2 regions of the Streptosporangium sp. NPDC004379 genome follow, and region 2 is predicted to be linked to the other one. Evidence: riboswitches for the same ligand, from Rfam matches in the RefSeq annotation. Region 2 holds a riboswitch; the other holds the start of a gene.
The links. A riboswitch is a leader RNA that binds a small molecule or an ion and turns the genes downstream of it on or off. The one in region 2 is predicted to bind thiamine pyrophosphate.
Positions count from the first base shown of each region.

Region 1: another riboswitch for thiamine pyrophosphate. It lies ahead of ACFYSC_RS25020 (TenA family protein); the one in region 2 lies ahead of ACFYSC_RS16605 (purine-cytosine permease family protein).

Region 1 covers NZ_JBIAMC010000012.1:113,651-123,863, reverse strand. Annotated here, with positions in the region: gene ACFYSC_RS25055 (serine/threonine protein kinase) at 1-345, shown strand, start outside; gene ACFYSC_RS25050 (acyltransferase) at 387-1,721, shown strand; gene ACFYSC_RS25045 (phytanoyl-CoA dioxygenase family protein) at 1,960-2,871, opposite strand; gene ACFYSC_RS25040 (LacI family DNA-binding transcriptional regulator) at 3,133-4,182, shown strand; gene ACFYSC_RS25035 (NAD-dependent protein deacetylase) at 4,340-5,158, opposite strand; gene ACFYSC_RS25030 (NUDIX domain-containing protein) at 5,366-5,857, opposite strand; gene ACFYSC_RS25025 (nitroreductase/quinone reductase family protein) at 6,442-7,347, shown strand; TPP riboswitch at 7,363-7,458, shown strand; gene ACFYSC_RS25020 (TenA family protein) at 7,549-8,229, shown strand; gene ACFYSC_RS25015 (glycosyltransferase family 39 protein) at 8,328-9,785, shown strand; gene ACFYSC_RS25010 (SDR family oxidoreductase) at 9,739-10,213, opposite strand, start outside.
Region 2 covers NZ_JBIAMC010000006.1:456,257-466,469, forward strand. Annotated here, with positions in the region: gene ACFYSC_RS16585 (LCP family protein) at 58-1,038, shown strand; gene ACFYSC_RS16590 (GPP34 family phosphoprotein) at 1,116-1,748, shown strand; gene ACFYSC_RS16595 (rhodanese-like domain-containing protein) at 1,852-2,184, shown strand; gene ACFYSC_RS16600 (VOC family protein) at 2,306-2,692, opposite strand; TPP riboswitch at 3,139-3,252, shown strand; gene ACFYSC_RS16605 (purine-cytosine permease family protein) at 3,240-4,631, shown strand; gene ACFYSC_RS16610 (methylated-DNA--[protein]-cysteine S-methyltransferase) at 4,740-5,321, opposite strand; gene ACFYSC_RS16615 (PAS domain S-box protein) at 5,458-7,326, shown strand; gene ACFYSC_RS16620 (ATP-binding protein) at 7,482-7,937, shown strand; gene ACFYSC_RS16625 (hypothetical protein) at 8,071-8,238, opposite strand; gene ACFYSC_RS16630 (response regulator transcription factor) at 8,505-9,200, shown strand; gene ACFYSC_RS16635 (sensor histidine kinase) at 9,336-10,213, shown strand, end outside.

The DNA.
Region 1 (10,213 bases), on a different contig from region 2:
CGGGACCGGCCGAGGCCGCCCGAGACCACCGTCCCGCCCTCCCCGCCGGAATCGGAATCGCCGAAGTCGCCGAAGCCGTCGCTGTCCCGGCCGCCCGAGCGCCGTTACGCCGAACTCGGCCCCGGCCACTTCACGCAGTACTGCGTCAAGCTGGGCTGGGAATGGGTGGAGTACCGGGAGACCCCCCGCCCGGGCGCCTACTGCGTCAAAAGGAAGGGCGGGACCATGTACCTGACCGGCGACCGGCTCGACGAGGGCTGCCGATGGCGATACCGGAAACCGGACGCGTTCCACCGGTTCAAGAACAAGTCCAACTACTGCTACACACTCCAGGCTCCCGGGTGACCTGACGGCGATCCGATGGCGACCTGACGGGAGGACCGGCCGTGTGCGTTGCGCTGCTGCGCGGCCCCCGGGCCGTCGTCCGGGCGATCCGACTGGCCGCGGAGCGGACGCCGCCGCACCGCGACCGCCACCTCGACCTGCTGCGCGCCGTCGCGATCCTCGCGGTGGTGCTCGGCCACTGGCTGGCCGTCGTGGTGACCTACCACGGCGGGTTCGGCGGCGACACCGTCCTGGCGGCCGTCCCCTGGACCCGTCCGCTGACCTGGGCGTTCCAGGTCATGCCGGTGTTCTTCCTGGTGGGCGGCTTCGTGAACGCCGCCTCTCTCGACTCCTACCGGCGGCGGGGCGGCACCGCCACGGGCTGGTTCCTCGGCCGCACCGACCGGCTGATCCGCCCCACCACGGTGTTCCTCCTCACGCTGAGCGCCGTGGCGCTCCTCGCCGTCCTCCTCGGGGCCGGAGAGGGGACGGTCGCCACGGGCGTGTGGCTCGCCGTCATGCCGCTGTGGTTCCTCGTCGCCTACCTCGCGGTGGTCCTCCTGACGCCGGTGATGCTCGCGCTGCACCGCCGGGCGGGGCTCGCCGTGCCGGTCGTGCTCGCCGCGCTGGTCGGGCTGGGCGACGCCGTCCGCCTCCGGTCCGGCCCGCCGCTGCTCGGCCAGGCCGGCTTCGTCTTCGCCTGGCTGGCGATCCACCAGCTCGGCATCGCCTGGCGGGAGGGGGCGCTGCCGGCCCGCCGTACGGTGGCCCTGCCGATGGCGGCCGGGGGGCTCGCGGTCCTGGTGCTGCTCACCACGGTGGGGCCGTACCCGGTCAGCATGGTGGCGGTCCCCGGCGAGCGGCTGCAGAACACCTCTCCGCCGACCCTCGCCCTGCTGGCCCTGGCGACCGCGCAGACCGGGCTCGCCCTGCTCCTGCACGGTCCCGCCGACCGCCGGCTCCGGCGCGCCCGCCCGTGGGCGGTCGTGGTGGGGGTCAACTCCGTGATCATGACCGTCTTCCTCTGGCACCTGACCGCCGTCGTGGTCGCGGCCGTCGCGCTCTACCCGGCGGGCCTGATGCCGCAGCCGCCCGCCGGTTCGGCGTCGTGGCTGCTGCTCCGCCTGCCCTGGATCGCGTGCCTGCTCGTGGTCCTGGCGGTCCTCGTCGCGGTGTTCGGCCGGGTCGAACGGCGCGCCGGGCCGGTCCCCGGCGCGGACGGGCCCGCGAGCGGGGTCCCGCGCGCCGTCGCGGCGGTCGCCGGCGCGGCGCTGGCGGCCGGGGGACTGCTCGGCGCCGCCGTGACGCTCCCGGCCCGCCTGCCCGTCCCGATGCTCCTGGCGTATCTCGCCGGGGCGGGCCTGCTCCGGTTCCTCCGGAGACGCCCGGGGTCGTGACCGGCCACCGGGACGCTGCTCCTGGAACGCGGCCCCTGGAACGCGGCCCCTGGAACGCGGCCCCCGGAATGCGGCCCCCGGAATGCGGCCCCCGGAACGCGCCCCCAGGACGAGGCCACCGGAATGCGGCTCCCGGGACACGGCCGGCGGGGGCGCCGGATCCGGCGGCCGTGGGGCCTACGCGGTCGCCGCCGCCGTACGGCTCCGCGGGCGGGGCCGGATCCGGCCGGGGCCGCGTTCAGGCCTCGCCCATCACCAGGCCCTCGATCGTGTGCTTCTGGACGATCGGCCGCAGCTCGTCCACCACGGGGCAGGGCAGATGGTCGCGCACCAGGGCGGGCAGGGCGTCCCGGTAGCCGCGGGTGACCGCCATGTCGTGGCGCTCGGCGTTGCCCGCGCCGGGGGCGTCGACGCCCAGGACGAGCACCGGGCGGTCCCTGGCCGAGTGGTTGGCCGTGCCCCGGTGGACGGTCAGCGCCGAGCGGGCCGAGACGTCGCCGCGCCGCGGATGTTTCCGCACCGCGCGTTCCTGGTAGCGGGGATAGGCGTCACGGGGCGGGAACATGCCGTGCTCGAACGATTCGCCGTGGTCCCACTGCGTACCCGGGGCGATCTCGAACGGCCCCATGTCCGGTTCGGTGTCCACGGCGGTCAGGTTGAACGCCAGCGAGGTGAGCCGCCGGTGCGCCCTGGTCTCCTCGGGCATCGGGAAGTCGCGGTGCCAGGGCTGGCCGACCGCCCCGGGCAGGGGCACGTCGAAGCCCAGCTCGACGATCTCGTACCGGGGGCCGAGCACCGCCTCGCAGACCGCGGTGACCCACGGGTGGGTGACCAGGTCGACGAAGCCGCGCATCTGCTCGGGGTGGATCTCGACGTAGTAGCGGTTGGGGCCGCGTCCCACCGCGCCGCTCGGACGGGCGAGCGCCTCGCGGAACGCCGTGTCGATGTCCTCCCGCATCCGGTCGGCCCACTCGGCGGTGAAGGCGCCCGCGCGGGCGGTGATCCCGTCGCGGTGGAGGTCGCCGAGCGCGGTCGCGACGTCGGCCTCGCTCACCCCGGCGTTCCGCCATCCCTCCGGGACGGCCTCCGGCCGCCGGTCCGCCGCCGATTCCCGATCCCGCGCGGGCACGGGGTTCGTCGTCTCCGCCATGGTCCTCCTCCTCGGCCGGTTCCGGATCATCCTCTCCCGTTGTTTGCAACGTTGCAAGAGTGATTAGCTGGATCAAGGTCGTCCGGTCGCGGCCCGCCGTACCGGAAGTGCGCGGCGGTGGAGCGGCGCCGTGCGGCGACGGGAGCGGCGCGGCGGTGGACCGCCGGGACGGCGCCGCGCGGGAGCGGGACCGGCCCGTTCCGGACCGGGCCGGACACGGCGGCGCGGGCGCGGCCGGTGAGCGGGAGGGGAGGCGGAGCCGTGGGTGCGAGCCTGAAGGACGTGGCGGCGCGGGCCGGGGTGTCCGTGCGCACGGTGTCGAACGTGGTCAACGACTTCCCGCTGGTCGCCCCGGAGACCCGCCGCCGGGTGCGGCAGGCGCTGGAGGAGCTGCAGTACCGCCCCAACGCGGCGGCGCGTCAGCTGCGCGCCGGCCGGTCGGGACTGATCGGACTGGTCATCCCCGAGATCGACTCGCCGTACTTCGGCGAGCTGGCGTCCCTGCTGGTCCAGGAGGCCCAGGAGCACTCCTGGACGCTGCTCGTGGACCAGACCGACGGCGACCCCGACCGCGAGCGGCGGCTGCTCGACGACATGCAGGGGCAGATCGTCGACGGACTGATCATGAGCCCCTGGAGCCTGTCCCCGGCCGACCTGCGGCGGCGCGCCGACGCCGTGCCGCTGGTCCTGCTCGGCGAGCAGGACGCCGCCGGGCTGATCGACCACGTGAGCGTGGACTCCGTCGCGGCCGCCGCCGACGCCACCCGGCACCTGATCGAACTGGGCCGCCGCCGGATCGCGGCCGTCGGCGTGCAGCCGCACCTGGCCAACGGCACGGCGGAGCAGCGGGTGACCGGCTACCGGCAGGCGCTGGACGCCGCCGGGATCCCCCGCGACCCCGCGCTGGAGGTGCCGGTGACCGCCCTGCACCGCGCCGACGGCGCGCGGGCGATGCGGTGGCTGCTGGAGGAGGGGCACGCCCCGGACGCGGTGTTCTGCTTCAGCGACCAGCTCGCGCTGGGCGCGCTGCGGGAGGCGCTGGAGCACGGCCTGGCCGTACCGGGGGATCTCGCGGTCTGCGGGTTCGACGACATCGAGGACGGCCGGTACGCCACCCCGTCCCTCACCACCATCGCCCCCGACAAGCCGGAGATCGCCAGACAGGCCCTGTCCTGCCTGGCCGACCGGCTGCGGCGACCGGCGCGCGGCGCGGCGCCCGAGGAGCCGCGGCCGGCGCGCAGGATCGTGGCGGCCCACCGGCTCGTGGTCCGGGAGAGTACGGCCGGCCGCCGCGCGGCGACCCGGGCCTAGACACGGCGACCCGGGCTTGGACACGGCGACCCGGGCTTGGACACGGCGACCCGGGCTTGGACACGGCGACCCGGGCTTGGACACGGCGACCCGGGCTTGGACACGGCGGCCCGGGCTTGGACACGGCGGCCCGGGCTTGGACACGCCGGGCCGGGTGTCACCGTGCCGGGCCCAGCCCGGCGGCCAGAGCGGTGAGGGTGGGGCCGAGCGGCGCGTCGAGCGTCAGGAGGGCGTCGCCGTCGCCCCGGGTCGGACCCTGGTTGACGATCGCGACGGGGATGCCGTGCCCGGCGGCGCGCCGTACGAACCGGTAGCCCGACATCACGGTCAGCGAGGACCCGAGGACCAGCAGGAGACCCGCACGCTCGACCAGTTCGTAGCACTCCTGGACGCGGGGAGCGGGGACGTTCTCCCCGAAGAACACCACGTCGGGCTTGAGGACGCCGCCGCAGTCACGGCAGTCGACGATCCGGAAGGCGTCGATCAGGTCGTCGTCGAGCACGGCGTCGCCGTCGGGGTTGATCACGGCGGTCCGGGTGTGCGCGTACCAGCCGGGGTTGGCCTCTTCCAGGCGTCGTTCGAGCTCGTGGCGGGACGTCCGCCGGCCGCAGGACAGGCAGCGCACGCGGTCGAGGCCGCCGTGCAGCTCGATCACGTCCCGCGCTCCGGCGGAGCGGTGCAGGCCGTCGACGTTCTGGGTGATGATCCCGCCGACCAGCCCGCGCTCCTGCAGACCGGCGACCGCCCGGTGACCGGCGTTGGGGCGGGCGTCGGCGATGTGCCGCCAGCCCAGGTGGCTGCGCGCCCAGTATCGCCTCCGGGCCGCGGCGCTGCCGACGAACGTCTGGTACGTCATCGGCTCGGCCCGGCGTCTGCGGCCGGTCTCCCCGCGGTAGTCGGGGATGCCGGACTCCGTCGACAGGCCGGCCCCGCTCAGCACCACCACGTCGCCGTCGGCGACGAGGTCGGCGAGCATGCGGAACCGGGGGTTCGCCGCGCCGTCCGGGGCACCGGCCGGCCCGCGGTTACGGTCGCCGTCCGGTGCCTCGCCCGGAGTGCCGGGCAGGGCGTCGGTCGGGACGCCGGGGCCCTCGTCCACCTTCCACGTCACCCCTTCATGGTGCCTCACGCCCGTGGCTGCCCGGACCACACCCGGCACCCGCCAGGATCGCCCGGCGGCGCGTCACCCGGTGGCGAAGTACTCGGCCATGACCCGCGTGTGCAGGGGGAACGCCAGCTCCCGGGGGCCGTCGGCGACCAGCCACTCCGTGGTCTCGGCGGTGGGTGTGACCGGCGGAAGCCCGGCCGCGCCGATCCGCGGCCCCAGGGCGAAGACCAGCACGGTGCCGTCCGGGGCGCTGTGCACGTCGAACAGCCGGACATCGGCCGCGTCGACGACGACTCCCGTCTCCTCCCGCAGCTCCCGGACGGCCGCCTGCTGCCACGACTCGCCCAGGTCGATGAAACCGCCGGGCAGCGCGAGGCTCCCGAGGCGCGGCTCGACGCCGCGGCGGACCACGAGGAGTCCGTCGTCCACCGGCAGCAGCATCACCGCCACCGGCAGCGGGTTGAGGTAGCTCGTGTTCCCGCAGGCCGGGCAGGTCCGCGGCCACGGCTGGCCGGGGGCGTAGGCCGCGCCGCAGAAGGAGCAGTGCGAGTTCCTGGTCGTCGTCACGCGGTGAGGCTACCGGGCCGTCCCGCCGCCGGACCGGGAGCCCGATGCCGTGCGGCCGCGCCCGGACACGGTCGCCGGACCGGGAGCCCGATGCCGTACGACCGCCGCCCGGACACGGGGAACCCGGAGTCCGCTCAGGTGATCGTCCCGTTGACAGGCGACCGCCGAATGGTTGTAATGGTCGGCGTGCCACGTGGCGCCGGCCAAGAGCGATGGGCCGGTCGGCTGCCGGGTGAGCACCTTCCAGAAGGGATCCCGCCATGAGGTCACACTCCGCGTCCCGCATCTGACGTAACCGTCGCCGCGCGCCGTACCGGGCGTCGCCGCGCCGTACCGGACGTCCCCGCGCGCCACCTGCCGTGCGCCGGTCGCCTCCGGCCTCTGTGACTCCGGCCGTCCCCGGCCTCCACCGCACGCCGTCGCCGCGACCGCCGAGGTCCCGCATGTCGTCCGGGGTGGTCCCGTACGTCGTCCGGGGCGGTTCCGCATGTCTCCTCACGCGTACCCGCGCGTCCTCAGCACCCCAGCAGTACCCCAGCGTTCCCGACCTTCGCGTTCTCATGAGAGAAAGGCCCCCACGCCGCATGCCCATGTCCTTCAACCAGTCGATCATCGAGGAGTTCCGGGCCAACGGCGGGAAGGTCGGCGGCCCCTTCGAGGGTGGCGACCTCCTCCTGCTGACCACCACCGGCGCGCGGTCCGGCGCCGAGCACACCGTCCCCTTGGCCTACGTCCGCCACGACGACCTGCTGCTGGTCGTCGCGTCCGCCGGCGGCGCGCCCCGCCACCCCGCCTGGTACCACAACCTGCTCGCCCACCCCATGGTGCGGGTGGAGATCGGCACCGAGACGCAGTGGGCGATCGCCGTCCCCGCCGAGGGCGAGGAGCGGGACCGGTTGTTCGAGCACGCCGTGCGCGCGGCCCCCGGCTACGCCGACTACCAGGCCCGCGTCGAGCGGTCCCTGCCGGTCGTCATGCTGCGGCGCTCCGGGCCCGACGAGGACCCGCACGACGTCACCGACCTCGCCGCCGTGCTCCTGCGGATCCACGCCTGGCTGCGCTCGCAGCTGCGGCACGTGCGCGCCGAGGCCGACGCCCACTTCGCCGCGCGGGCGGCCCACCGGGGGCCGGGCGAGCCGCCCGCGCCGGGGCTGGGGCTGCAACTGCGGCAGCACTGCCTGGCGTTCTGCCAGTCCCTGGAGGCCCACCACGGCCACGAGGACGCGCACATGCTCCCCATGCTCGCCGCCCGGCACCCCCGTCTGCGCGACGTCGTCGACCGGCTCCGCGAGGAGCACCGTACGGTCGCCCGCATCCAGGCCGAGCTGGTCGTCCTGCTGGACGGCATCGCCGCCGACGACCCGGACCGTTTCCGCGCCGAGCTGGACCGGCTGTCGGAGGAGCTGAGCGCGCACCTCGACCATGAGGAGGAGTCGTTGCTCCCCGTCCTGGCCGAGATGCCGTTCCCTCCCGTCCCGCCCGCCTCCTGAGGCTCTGTTACGGTTTACCGCGACGCGGGGTGCCCGGTGCGCCGGGCTGAGATCACACCCGTTGAACCTGACCTAGTTCGTACTAGCGGAGGGACGTCACCGCCGGTCGTGTCCCCGGGCGCGGCCGGCCGCGGCGCGCGGCGCCCGCGGGTCTCCCGCGGGCTCCCGCCCTCCCCGAGACCCGGTGAGTGAGGGGACACGATGTTCTGCGAGGAGATCTGGGCGCGTACCGCCACGCTGCTCAAGGCGATCCACGACCACCCGTTCAACGCCGCCCTCGGCGACGGCACCCTCGACCGGGAGCGTTTCGCGTTCTACATGGTCCAGGACGCCCGTTACCTGGCGGCGTTCTCCAAGGCGCTGGCGGCGGCCTCGGTGCGGTCCGCCGACCCCGGCGACGCGATGTTCTTCGCGCGGAGCGCGCACACGGCGCTGGCCGTCGAGCGCGGCCTGCACGCCTCCTACCTGGAGGAGTTCGGGGTGAGCGCCGAGGAGGAGGCGGCGGTCCCCACCTCGCCGACGTGCCTGGCCTACGCGTCGTTCCTCCAGGCGACCGCCCTCGCGGAGCCCCTGCCCGTGCTCGCCGCCGCGGTGCTGCCGTGCTTCTGGGTGTACCAGGACGTCGGCACCGCGCTCCTCGCCCGTACGGCGGGCGTGGCCGGCCACCCGTACCGGGCGTGGATCGACACCTACTCCGACGAGTCTTTCGCCGCCTCGGTCGAGCAGATCAGGGCGATCACCGACCGGCTCGCCGGGGCCGCCGGCCCCGAGACGCGCCAGGCCATGGACGAGGCGTTCCGCCGCGCGACGGAGTACGAGTGGATGTTCTGGGACAGCGCGTGGCGGCTTGAGACCTGGCCCACCCGGCAGTGGCTCGGATAGCCGGCCGGGAGCCTCGCCCGGACGGCGAGCCCCGAACGGGTCACCCCGCCCGCCCCGGAGACCGGGTCCGTCCGGACGGCGGGCACAGTGCGGATCGCGTGGGTCGCCGGGGCCGCGCCGGGCGGGCCGCCTCCCCGGTGTGGCTGCCGCTGCTCCTCGCGGCGGTGGCGCTGGCGCTGACGGTCGCGGGTTCCTGGGCCCCCTCGATGTGGGCCGACGAGCTGGCGACCGCGCAGACCGTGACCTCCTGGGACACGCTGTGGGAGACGCTCCGCGAACGGGACGCGGTGTTCCTGCCGTACTACCTGCTGATGTACGTCTGGTCCCGGGCGGGCACGGCCGACTGGTGGCTGCGGCTGCCCTCCGCGCTGGCGGTGGCCGCCGCCACCGGGCTGCTCGCCGATCTGGGCCGCCGGCTCGGAGGCGTCCGCGCCGGAGTGGTCGCGGGAGCCGTCCTGCTCGCGCTGCCGGCGATCTCCCGCTTCGGGCAGGAGGCCAGGCCGTACACGCTGGCCGTCGCCGCCGCGGTCTTCTCCTTCTGGTGCCTGCACCGGGCGCTGGAGACCGGGCGCTGGGGCCGCTATGTCCTGTCCGTCGCGCTGCTGCCCTGCACGCATCTCTTCGCGGTGCTGTCCCTCCCGGCCCACCTGGTCGTCTCCCGGCGCTGCCTGCGGTGGCTGGCGCTGGGCTCGCCGGTCACGCTCGCCGTCGCGGCGATCTCGGCCGGGCAGGTGGGGCAGGTCAACTGGCTGGAGGCGCCGGGATGGGAGAACGTCGTCCTGGTCCGCAGCGCGATCACCGGCTGGCAGCCGCAGCCCGAGCCGGGGGACCTGCCGGCCGTGCTCCTCGGCTGGGCCGTCGCCCTGGCCGGGCTGGTCTCGGCGGCGGTCCTGCTCCTGCGGGGAAGGCGGGGGAACGGCGACCGGGAGGCCGCCGGGCCGCCCGCGGGTGATCCCGCGCTCCGGGCCTTCGCCGCGGGGGCGGTGGTGTGGGGCGTGCTGCCGATGCCGGTCCTGGTCGCGGTGTCCCACCTGGTCACCCCGGTGTACAGCTCCCGGTACGTCCTGTTCGCCGCGCCCGCCTTCGCGCTGCTCGCCGGGCTGGGGGCGGCCCGCCTGCCGCGTGCCGTACTGGTGGCCGGGCTCTGCGCGGCCGTGGCGCTGGGGGCCCGGCAGCAGGTCCTGCTGCGCACCGAGCCGGGGCACCAGGTGAGCTACCGCGTCGCCGCCGGGATCGTCGCCGCGCAGCGCGAGGTCGGCGACCGGACCGTCTACGTGGTGCCCTGGGCACGCCAGGGCCTGACCCGTTACGGGGCCATGCCGCCCGAGAGGCGTTCCGGCGACGCGGCGGGGGAGCGGGTCTGGCTCGTCCGGAGCGACTTCGGACGGGCGGTCCGCCCCGGGACCGCGCTGCCGTCCAGGAACGGCGTGGCCCCGGCGATGATCCCCAAGATCGACACGCTGCTCAGGGAGCGGTTCACCGTGACCCGGACCTGGCCGCTGCGCGGCGTCACCGTCCTCCTGCTCGAACGCCCCCCGCGCGCCGCCCGCCGGTAGTGCCGGCCGTACCGGCGCCGAAGCGGGCGGCCACCAGATCGTCGGCCCAGCGCCGCAGCGCCTGTTCCACCGGCGGCATGCGCAGCCCCGCCCGCTCGGCGAAGGCCCGCGCCGGGGCCGTGTCGTAGCGGTCGCCCGACAGGAACGACAGCGTCTCCGGGTCGGCCCCGGTCAGCGCCCGGGGCAGCCGCCGCAGCAGCCAGACCGGGATCGACCGGCGCGGGGCGTGAACCCCCAGGTGGGAGGCGAGCAGCGCGACCAGCTCCGGCAGCTCGGGCGTGTCGTCGTCGAGCACCCAGTACGCCCTGCCCGCTGTCTCCTCGTGCTCGGGAACCGCGGCCATGAAACGGGCGAGGTGGCCGGCGTCCACGACCGGGACGAAGACGCCGGGGCCGCCGGGCAGGAGCGGCAGCCGCCCCCGCCACAGG
Region 2 (10,213 bases):
TCGCCCTCCGCCGGGCCCGCGGACGCCGGTCCCCCCGACAGGAAAGGCGGCTCCCGGATGCCAGGCACCACCTGGAGACCGAAACGACCCGGCAGGCTGGCGGTGCGGATCCTCGCCGGTCTGGTCGTCGTGCTGCTGGTGCTCGGCGTCGTCGGCTTCTTCGTGATCAACTCGCGGCTGAAGGAGATCGACGCGCTCGGCGACTACGCCGGCCGGCCGGACGACACCCCCGGCACCAACTGGCTGCTGGTCGGCTCCGACAGCCGCGAGGGCCTGACCAAGGCCCAGCGCAAGAAGTTCGCCACCGGCCGCGCGTTCGGCCGCCGTACCGACACGATGATGCTGCTGCACATCCCCGACGGTGACGGCCGGCCGACCCTGGTCAGCCTGCCCCGTGACTCGTACGTGCCGATCGACGGGCACGGCAGCGACAAGCTGAACGCCGCCTACGCCTACTCCGACGGCGGCCCCAAGCTGCTGGCCAAGACCGTCGAGAAGGTCACCGGCCTGCGCATCGACCACTACATGGAGATCGGCTTCGGCGGATTCGTGGGCATCGTGGACGCCATCGGCGGCGTCGACATCAACGTCAAGCAGGACATCAAGGACCCCAAGGCCGGGATCGACCTGAAGAAGGGGGTGCAGACGATGGACGGCGGGACCGCCCTCGGCTACGTCCGCACCCGCGCCACCGGCGGCATCCCCGACTTCGAGCGGACCCAGCGCCAGCGGCAGTTCTTCTCCGCGGTGGTGAAGAAGGCGTCCGGCCCCGGCGTCCTGCTCAACCCCTTCCGCTCCTTCCCGCTCGCGCTGAGCGCCACCGACGCGGTGGCCGTCGGTGAGGAGACCGGCGCCTTCGACCTGCTCTCCCTCGGGCTGGCCATGGGCGACAACCCGGTCACCACGATCGTCCCGGTCGCGTCCTTCCCCAAGGTCAACGGGCAGGACGTCGCCAAGTGGGACAGCCAGCGGGCGCTGCGCATGTTCCGGGCGCTGGCCGAGGACAAGCCCGTCCCCAAGGACGCCATGGGCAAGTGACGCGCCCTTCCCGCCCGGCGTGACACCGGGCGGGAAGGGCTCCGCGTCCGCGGGGTCCCGGACGTAGGGTCCGGATCATGACGACTATCGCCGAGGAAGTCCTCCTCCTCGCGCTCAGCGAGCGGGAGGGCGCACAGCTGGTCGGCTCGACCGACCTGGACATCGCACTCGGAGGCGCTCTGCTGGCCGAGCTGGCGGCCGGCGGTCGCGTCGGCCTGGACGGTAAGAAGGTCACCGTCCTCGACCCCACCCCCCTCGGAGACGAGGAGGCGGACGCGGCGCTGGCCCGGATCGCCGCCGAGAACAGGTCGCACAAGCCCGACGGATGGGTCTACAAGCTCCGTTCGGGCAAGCTCCGCGAACGTCTGCTCACCCGGCTGGCCGAGCGCGGCGTGCTGGACGAGGAACGGTCGAAGATCCTGGGGATCTTCCCCCGCACCCGCCACCCGGAGCGCGACCCGAGCGTGGAGCGGGCCGTGCGCGACCGCGTCCTGAGCGTCCTGGACGGAGTCGCGCCCGACGAGCGGACGGCGGCGCTGATCGCCGTCCTGCACGCGGCCAAGATCGACCGCAAGGCGTTCCCCGACGTGGACCGGCGGCGCTTCAAGGAGATCGCCCGGGACCACTGGGTGGGCGACGCCGTCTCGAAGACCATCGACTCCGTCAACATCGCCGTCATGACGGCGACGACGACCACCACCGTGACCTAGCCCGCGTCCGTACGGCCCGCGTCCGTAGGGCCCGCGTCCGTACGGCCCGCGTCCGGGGCCGGTTGGGCCGCTTCCGGCCCAACCCGGGGACGGACTTGGGACAATGGGCGTCATGACTGTTCCTGAGGTCGAAGCACAGGCCGTCCCCGACGGAGCGTTCCTGCTCGATGTGCGCGAGAACGACGAGTGGTGGGCGGGGCACGCGCCCACGGCCGTCCACATCCCGCTCGGGGAGCTCCAGGCCCGGGCCGGTGAGGTGCCGTCGGACGCGCCCGTCTACGTGATCTGCCGATCCGGCGGCCGGTCGGCGCACGCCGCCGCCTGGCTCAACCACGTCGGCCGGGACGCGATCAACGTCGGTGGCGGCATGCAGGCGTGGGGAGGAGCGGGCCTGCCGATGGTGAGCGAGAGCGGCCGGGACCCGTTCGTGGCCTGACCCGCCGGTCCGGGGCCGGTCCGGTCGCGTCGATCACGGGATCACGCGGCCGGGCCGGCCCCGCCGCGGTTCACCGTCCGGCCGATCCGTCACGGCTCACCCCGCCCGGCCCGAGCACGGCTCACCGTCCGGCATCCTGGGGATACCAGCGCAGCTCGACGGTGTTGCCGTCCGGGTCCCGCACGTACACCGACTGCGCGGTGCCACGCGCGCCGAACCGGGGGACCGGCCCCTCCAGCACGGTGAGGACGCCGGAATCGATCACCTCCTGCCAGTCCACGGGATCCACGACGAGGCAGATGTGGTCCACGTTGGACTCACCGCGCGGACGTTCGACCAGATCGATGATGGTGGACTCGTCGACCCGTACCGACGGGAAGGGCGCCTCACCCGCTCGCCACTCCGCGACCCGCTCCTCCTCAAGGCCGAGGGTCCCCGAGTAGAACTCCAGTGCCCGCTCGGCGTCCCGCACGTTGAGCACCAGATGGTCGAAGGCTTTCACCCGCATCGATGATCTCCTCTGCTGACTGTTCCGTCTGAATCGTAGGGCGGCTCAGCCGCGTGCGGTCGGCGGCGGCGGGTGAGGTCCTGCCACGGGTGCCGAAGGTGAGGCGGTGATCGCCGAGAGGCCCAGCCACGACCTGGTGGCCGAGCAGGGGTGGTCAACGTGTGTGGCCGTCATCTTCTCTCCGGTCGTCGGATGTCGCGGGCCGAGGGGACAGGGCCTGCGGCGCGCTTCGGGACCTCCGTCACGTGGTCAAGGGTGGGCGAACACCGATCAATGAGTCCAACGCATACTTTTCATCACGATCAATCTGAATCGACGATCGCTGGGCAGGTCCGCGGCAACCGAGGCCGTCGTCGCGATGCGCTCCGTGTTCTCCCGGTCCGGGCCTCCATCCGGCCCGCCGTGACTGTGCGCCCTCTCATGCGGCAATATGAGGGCGCTAGTCGCACAGCCAACGCGGGAGCTCGGGGCGCCGGGCTGAGAGGGCAGCACAGCCGCTGCCGACCGCATGAACCTGTCCGGGTAATGCCGGCGTAGGGAGCGTTTCGTGACATCCGATGTCATCGGTTCCAAGCATGCCGAGGCCCCCCTCACCCTCGACCAGGCCCCGCCCAAGACGCTCGGCGCGCTCGACCAGGGCGCGTTCTGGGCCAACCTGGGCGTCAGCCTGCTCGGCTTCTCCTTCGCCCTCTTCCTGATCGACCCCCTGCTCGACGGCGACGCGCTCACCCTGCCCGCGGCGCTGCTCGCCTCGCTCGTCGGCAGCCTGGTCGGCACCGCGATGGTCGGCCTCGCCGCGGTGCCGGGCGCGCAGACGGGCCGGCCCGCGATGGTGCTGCTGCGCGGCCTGTTCGGGGCGAGGCTCTCCTACGTCCCCACCGTCCTCAACATCGTCCAGATGATCGGCTGGGGCGCGTTCGAGCTCTGGGTCGTCGCGATGGGCGCCCAGGCGATCTTCGGGCCGTCCGTGCCGTACGCGGTCTGGGCGGTCGCCGCCGGGGCGCTGACGACGGCGCTGACCCTCTATCCGCTGGGCGCCATCCGGCTGCTGCGGAGGTTCGTCACCGCCGGCGTGGTCGTGTCGGTCGTCTGGTTCGCGGTGGTCTTCCTCCGCGACACCCCCGTCCAGACCGGCGGGTCCTGGCACAACTTCGCCCCCGCGGTGGACTTCGTGGTCGCCCTGTCGGTGTCGTGGGTGCCGGTCGCGGCGGACTACGCCCGGCACTCGCGGTCCAGCCGCGCGGCCTTCACCGGCGTGGTCGGCGGCTACACGATCGCCCAGGTGGCGTGCCTGGCAGTCGGCGTCTACGCGGTGGCGCTCGCCGGCCACGCCGCGGTGGGCGAGAACCCGACCACGGTGTTCGCCCCGTTCGTGGCGGCGCCGCTCGGGGCGCTGTTCTTCGGGATCCTGGTGCTGCGCGAGTCCGACCAGTCGTTCGCGAACGTCTACTCCACGGCGATGTCGCTGCAGAACCTGCTGCCCAGGGTGGACCGGAGGGTCTTCTCCGTGGCCATCGGCGTGCTGACCACCGCCATCGCCCTCGTCATCGACGTCAACTCCTACCAGGCGTTCCTCGGCATCATCGGCGCGGTGTTCGTCCCGATGTTCGGCGTGCTGGCGGTCGACTACTTCCTGCTCGGCCGCGGCCGGAACTGGGACACCTCCGAGACAGCCCCCTCCCGCCTGCTCATGGTGGTCCCGTGGGTGCTCGGCTTCGCCACCTGGTGGCTGCTCGCCGCGCCCTCGACGGTGTCGTGGTGGGCGGCCGTCTGGGACGCCGCCAGGAAGGCCCTCGGCTTCACCACCCAGCCGTGGATGAGCGCGTCCGTCGGGTCCTTCCTCGTCGCGGGCCTGGTGACCCTGGCCGTCGGCAGGCTCGCCCGGCGGCCGGGCCCGGCCTCTCCCTCTCCCGCCCCGGCCCCGGACCGCACCCGGTGACCGGCCCCGTACGCGATGACCGGCCGTACGCGGTGACCGGCCCCGTACGCGATGACCGGTCGCCCTTCTGAGCGGGTGCGGGGCCCTCGCCCCGCGCCCGCGGGCCGCCTACGGGCCGAGGGGCGGGCGCCCCGCGCCCCGCTCGACGCGCAGCAGCCGTTCCTTGGCGACCGGTCCGCCGGCGTAGCCGCCGAGGACGGTCTCGCTCTCGACCACCCGGTGACAGGGAACGATCACGCACACCGGGTTGCCGCCCAGCGCGTTGCCGACCGCGCGCAGCGCCCGGGGCCTGCCGATCCGCTCGGCGATCTCCCGGTACGTGGTCACCGTGCCGTACGGGACCGTGAGCATCTTCTGCAGCACCGTCCGGGCGAACGGCGTGGCGAGCCGCAGGTCGATCGAGACGGTGAAGGTGCGCAGCCGCCCGGAGAAGTAGGCGTCCAGCTCCCGGCGGACCGGGTCGATCCGCCGGGGGTCGCCCCCGATGAACGAGCTGACCTCGTTGCTGACGCGCTCGAAGACGACGTTCTCGTCCTCGTAGCTGCACGCCACCACGCCCCGGCCCGTCACGGCGAGGACGAGGCGTCCCACCGGCCCGTCGAGCGTGCCGAACGCGACATCCGGGGAGGTTTTCCCCACGTATGTGGGCGAGGTCACCCGCAGCAGTGCGTCGATGTCGCCGGATGACATGGCCCCACCCTTTCGCTGTCCGAGCGTGTTCAGGTGCGCGGTGACGGCAGCGTATCGGACGGATCCTCCCAACGGGTGTCAGCACATGCGGACGAAAGTGCCAAGATCAGGCCGGTTGACGCGGCACTATTGGTGTGTGGGTGACAGCAGGGGGTGTGACGACGGCATCGGCCGCGCGGTCGTCGCGAGCGCGCCCAACGCGATCGTCGCCCTCGACCGCGACCAGACGGTCCTCAGCTGGAACGCCGCCGCCGAGCGGCTGTTCGGCTGGACGGCGGCCGAGCTGCTCGGCCGCCGCGCCCCGATGGTCCCCGAGGAGCTGACCGCCGAGCACAACGCCGTCCTGGAGCGGGTCCGGACCGGCGGCCAGGTGTCGCTGCGGACCAAACGGTTCCGCCGCGACGGCGCCCTCCTCGACGTGCGGGTCGACACCAGCGCGCTGCGGTCCTCCGCCGGGGCCCTGCTCGGCTACGTCAGCGTCTACCACCTGGCACGCGACGACGAGAGCGCCCACGACGGAGCCGCCCGGCGGGCGCAGCTCGTCCGCAGGCTCACCGACGTGGTCGCCGACATCAACGCCGAGCGGGAGCTGCCCGCCGTGCTCGACCGGATCGCGGCCAGTCTCACCGAGCTGACCGGCGCCGACGCGGGCGGCTTCGTGCTGATCGAGGGCGACCGGCTCCGGCTGGTGGCCACCCACCGGCTGCCGGAGTCCATGCGCGGCTCCACCGCCGACCTGCGCTCCAGCCTCGTCGGCAAGCTCCTGCGCACCGGCCGGACCGTGATGCTGGAGACCGGCGAGCAGGCCGCGCTGGACGAGCTGATCTGGTCGCGGCTGCCCGGCCTGCACACGATCGCGCTCGGACTGGCGGCGGTGGGCGGCCGGCCGTACGGCGCGCTGTACGCGCTGTTCGCCAAGCGCAAGGCCAGCCACCTGGAGCTGGAGCTGCTGGAGCTGCTGGCCGGGCACGCCGGGATCGCCGCCGGCAACGCCCTGGCCTACCAGGAGGCGGTGTGGCAGCGGGCCCACGAGCGGGCCGTGTTCGACGCCGGCGCCGACGGCATCGCGGTACTCGACGGGCTGGGCCGCGTCACCCGGTGGAACCCGGCGGCGGCCGGGCTGACCGGGCTCACGGCGGCCGACGTGATCGGCGGGCCGCCGCCGTTCCCGCTGCCGGAGCCCGGTGACAAGCTCACCCTGCAGCTCCCCTCGGGGGCCTGGCTGGAGGTGCTCCGCGCGGAGATCCCGGAGACCGGGGAGACCGTGGTCGACTTCCGCGACATCACCCGCGCCAAGGAGCTGGAGGAGGCCAAGGACCTCTTCCTGGCCACCACCAGCCACGAGCTGCGCACCCCGATCACGGTGGTGCGGGGGTTCGCCGGCACGCTCGACGCCCGCTGGGACAGCATGACCGAGGCCGAGCGCCGGTCGGCCGTGCACACCATCGCCGAGCGGGCGCGCTCCCTCGGCCAGCTCATGGACCACCTGCTGCTGGGCTCCCGGGCCGGCACCCGCGAGCTCACGCTCCGGATCGAGGCCCTCGACATGGGCGCGCTGATCCGTGCCGCCACACTGGGCCTCCCGGTGCTGTCGGACCTCCACCACGTCGAGGTCGATGTGGCCCCTGACCTGCCCCCGGTCTCCGGCGACGCCCTGGCGACCGATATCGTGCTGGGGCAGCTCCTGGAGAACGCGTTCAAGTACTCACCGGACGGCGGTCTCATCAGGGTCGCGGCTTGGCGGGAAGGTGACCGGGTGGTGGTGGTCGTGGACGACGAGGGCGTGGGCATCGCGCCCGCCAGCCGTGAGCGGGTGTTCGAGCGGTTCGTCCAGGTGGACGGCGGTGACCGCCGCAGGTTCGGCGGAGTCGGCCTCGGCCTGTACATCGTGCGCAGTCTGGCCCGCGCCCAGGGCGGCGAGGTGACGGCGCACGAGAGTCCGGGAGGGGGCACCCGCATGCGGCTCTCCCTGTCCATCGCCGGCACGCCGGGCGCCTATACCTGACCGACACACCGGTGTGGTCACGACCCGGTAACGGATGCGCTGAACTATCGTCGAATGTGCACAAGCCGTAATCGAGGCGCGGTTTCTAAGACCATCTAACGGGGCATTTCGGTCGTAGTAGGTGTGTTCCTGAGGGGGAACGGGGAAACGGGGAGGTGAGTGCGTCGAGCGTCGTCCTGTTGCCGTATGCACCGTCCAGCGTCGCTGTCGCACGCCAACGTCTCTGCTCTGACCTGCAGGAATGGGGGGTCTACGAGACCGCCATCGACGACGCGGTCCTCGTGGTGAGCGAACTGCTGAGCAACGCGCTCCGGCACGCGCACCCGCTGCCGTCCGGTCAGGTCATGGTCGCCTGGCGATGGTCCGGGGGATGCGTCGAGGTTGCGGTGAGTGACGGAGGAGCCGCCACCGAGCCCCGCGCCGGACGGCCCACCCTCTCCTCCCTGGGCGGCCGCGGTCTCGGCATCGTCGAGTACGTCGCCGAGCACTGGGGCGTCAGGCACGAGGGGGAGATCACCACGGTCTGGGCGCTCGTCACCACCGTCACCGTCACCGATGCGGACACCGGCCAGGGGTCCGTCCCCGAGCCCGCGCTGCGGGAGTGCGGGTAGGACCGTTCTGTCCGGCCGCTCACCGTTTGTCCGTCCAGCCGTTCACCGGCAGACCGTCCCCGGCCCACCGGCGGAGACATCCGTACGGCCCGGCCACGGCCCCGGATGTGGCGGGCGGCTCATGCCGGGGCGGTCACTTCGAGAGCCGGCTCACGACCGTGACCACGGCCACCACCGCGAACGCCACCACCGCCAGCACGAGTACGAACTTCAGCAGCCCGAACAGCGCGGGCAGCACGAGCGCGAACACGACGTAAAGCGCCAGCAGGACGCCCAGGACCGCCATCACGGTACGAGTCATGAGATCAACGGTACGCGGGGTGCGGGTTCCACGGGGGCGGCGAGGATAACGATCCGCTCTCCCCGATCTTCGTGAACCCCACCAAATCCTCACGAACGCTCCCAGATTCTCGTGAACGCTCCCTGACCCTTGCGGAACTCTCTCCGATCCTTGCGACCTCCCCCTGAGCCTCGTGAACGTTCCCTGACCCTTGCGAACTCCCCCGGTTCTTACGGACCGGTGACGCGGGCGCGGCCGGCGGCCCACGCGGGCCTACCGTGGACGTCATGAGCGCGCGCATTCTGGTGGTCGACGACGACCCCACGGTGGCCGAGGTCGTGGTCCGCTATCTCGAACGCGACGGCCACCGGGTGGAGTGCGTCTCCGACGGCGCCGAGGCACTCCGCCGGGCGCTGTCCGATCCGCCGGACCTGATGGTGCTCGACCTGATGCTGCCGAAGATGGACGGTCTCACCGTCTGCCGGAAGCTCCGCGAGCGCCGCCCGATCCCCGTGATCATGCTGACCGCGCTGGGCGAGGAGATCGACCGGGTGGCCGGCCTGGAGATCGGCGCCGACGACTACGTCACCAAGCCGTTCAGCCCCCGGGAGCTGGCCCTGCGGGTGCGGTCCGTGCTGCGGCGGGGACGCGGCGCCGCCGCGGCGGCCGGGACCGGCGTGCTCCGGGACGGCGACCTCGTCGTCGACGTCGACGCCCACGAGGTACGGCTCGGCGGCGCCGAGGTGACGCTGACCACCCGCGAGTTCGACCTGCTGGCCCACCTCATGCGCAACCCCCGCCAGGCGTTCGGCCGCGCGGCCCTGCTCGACCAGGTCTGGGGCTGGTCCTTCGGCGACTCCTCCACGGTGACCGTGCACGTCCGCCGTCTCCGCGAGAAGATCGAACCGGACCCGGCCGCACCCCGGCGCATCGTCACGGTGTGGGGCGTCGGCTACCGTTTCGAGCCCACGCCGGAGGTGTGACCCCCGTGTTCCCGCCTGCCGTACCGACTTCGTGGTCCTTCACCCGATCCACGCCGGAGGTGTGACCCCCGTGTTCCCGCCTGCCGTACCGACCCCGTGGTCCTCCACCCGTCCCACGCCCGAGGGGTGATCCCCGTGCTCCCCGAGATCCTGGTCATCGTCCCGGTCACCGCGGGACTCGGTCTGCTGGTGGCGCTGGCCGGCCTGGGCGCGATGCGGCTGCTGCGCGAACGGTCGATCGGCGTGATGCTCGCGGTGGTCGCCGTGGTGACCGTCGTGGCGACGGTCGGCGGGGTGGTCGCCATCACCCTTGAGATGATCATCGAGGGCACGCCCCGGGACATCGTGCTCAGCGTGGTCGCGGTCGGCGGGCTCGTCGGGCTGGGGGTCGCGGCGGTGCTGGCCCGCCGGGTCGTCGCGGCCAGCCGCAGGCTCGTCGCGGCCGTGCGCGCCGTACCGCCGTCGGGGGAGTTCACACCGCCCCGCGGCCTGCCCGCCGAACTCGACACCATCGCCAGGACCCTGGACCAGGCGTACGAGCGCATCCGCCTCGGTCACGAGCGCGAACGCGCGCTGGAGAGCGCGCGCCGCGAACTCGTCGCCTGGGTCAGCCACGACCTGCGCACCCCGCTGGCGGGCATGCGGGCCATGGCCGAGGCGCTGGAGGACGGCGTGGCCGGCGATCCGGAGACCGTGGCCCGCTACCACCGGCAGATCCGCCTGGAGGTGGACCGGCTGTCGGAGATGGTGGGCGACCTGTTCGAACTGTCGCGGATCCACGCGGGCGCGCTGCGGCTGTCGCGCTCCCCGGTCGGCCTCGGCGACCTGGTCGCCGACGCCCTGGCCGGCGCCGAACCGCTGGCCAGGGCCGGAAACGTACGGCTGGCCGGCGAGGCGGGCGAGGTCGTCCCGGTCGTGGCCGACGCGGGTGAGCTGTCGCGGGCGCTGCGCAACCTCGTGGTCAACGCGATCAGGCACACCCCCGCGGACGGCACCGTGCTGGTGCGCGCGGC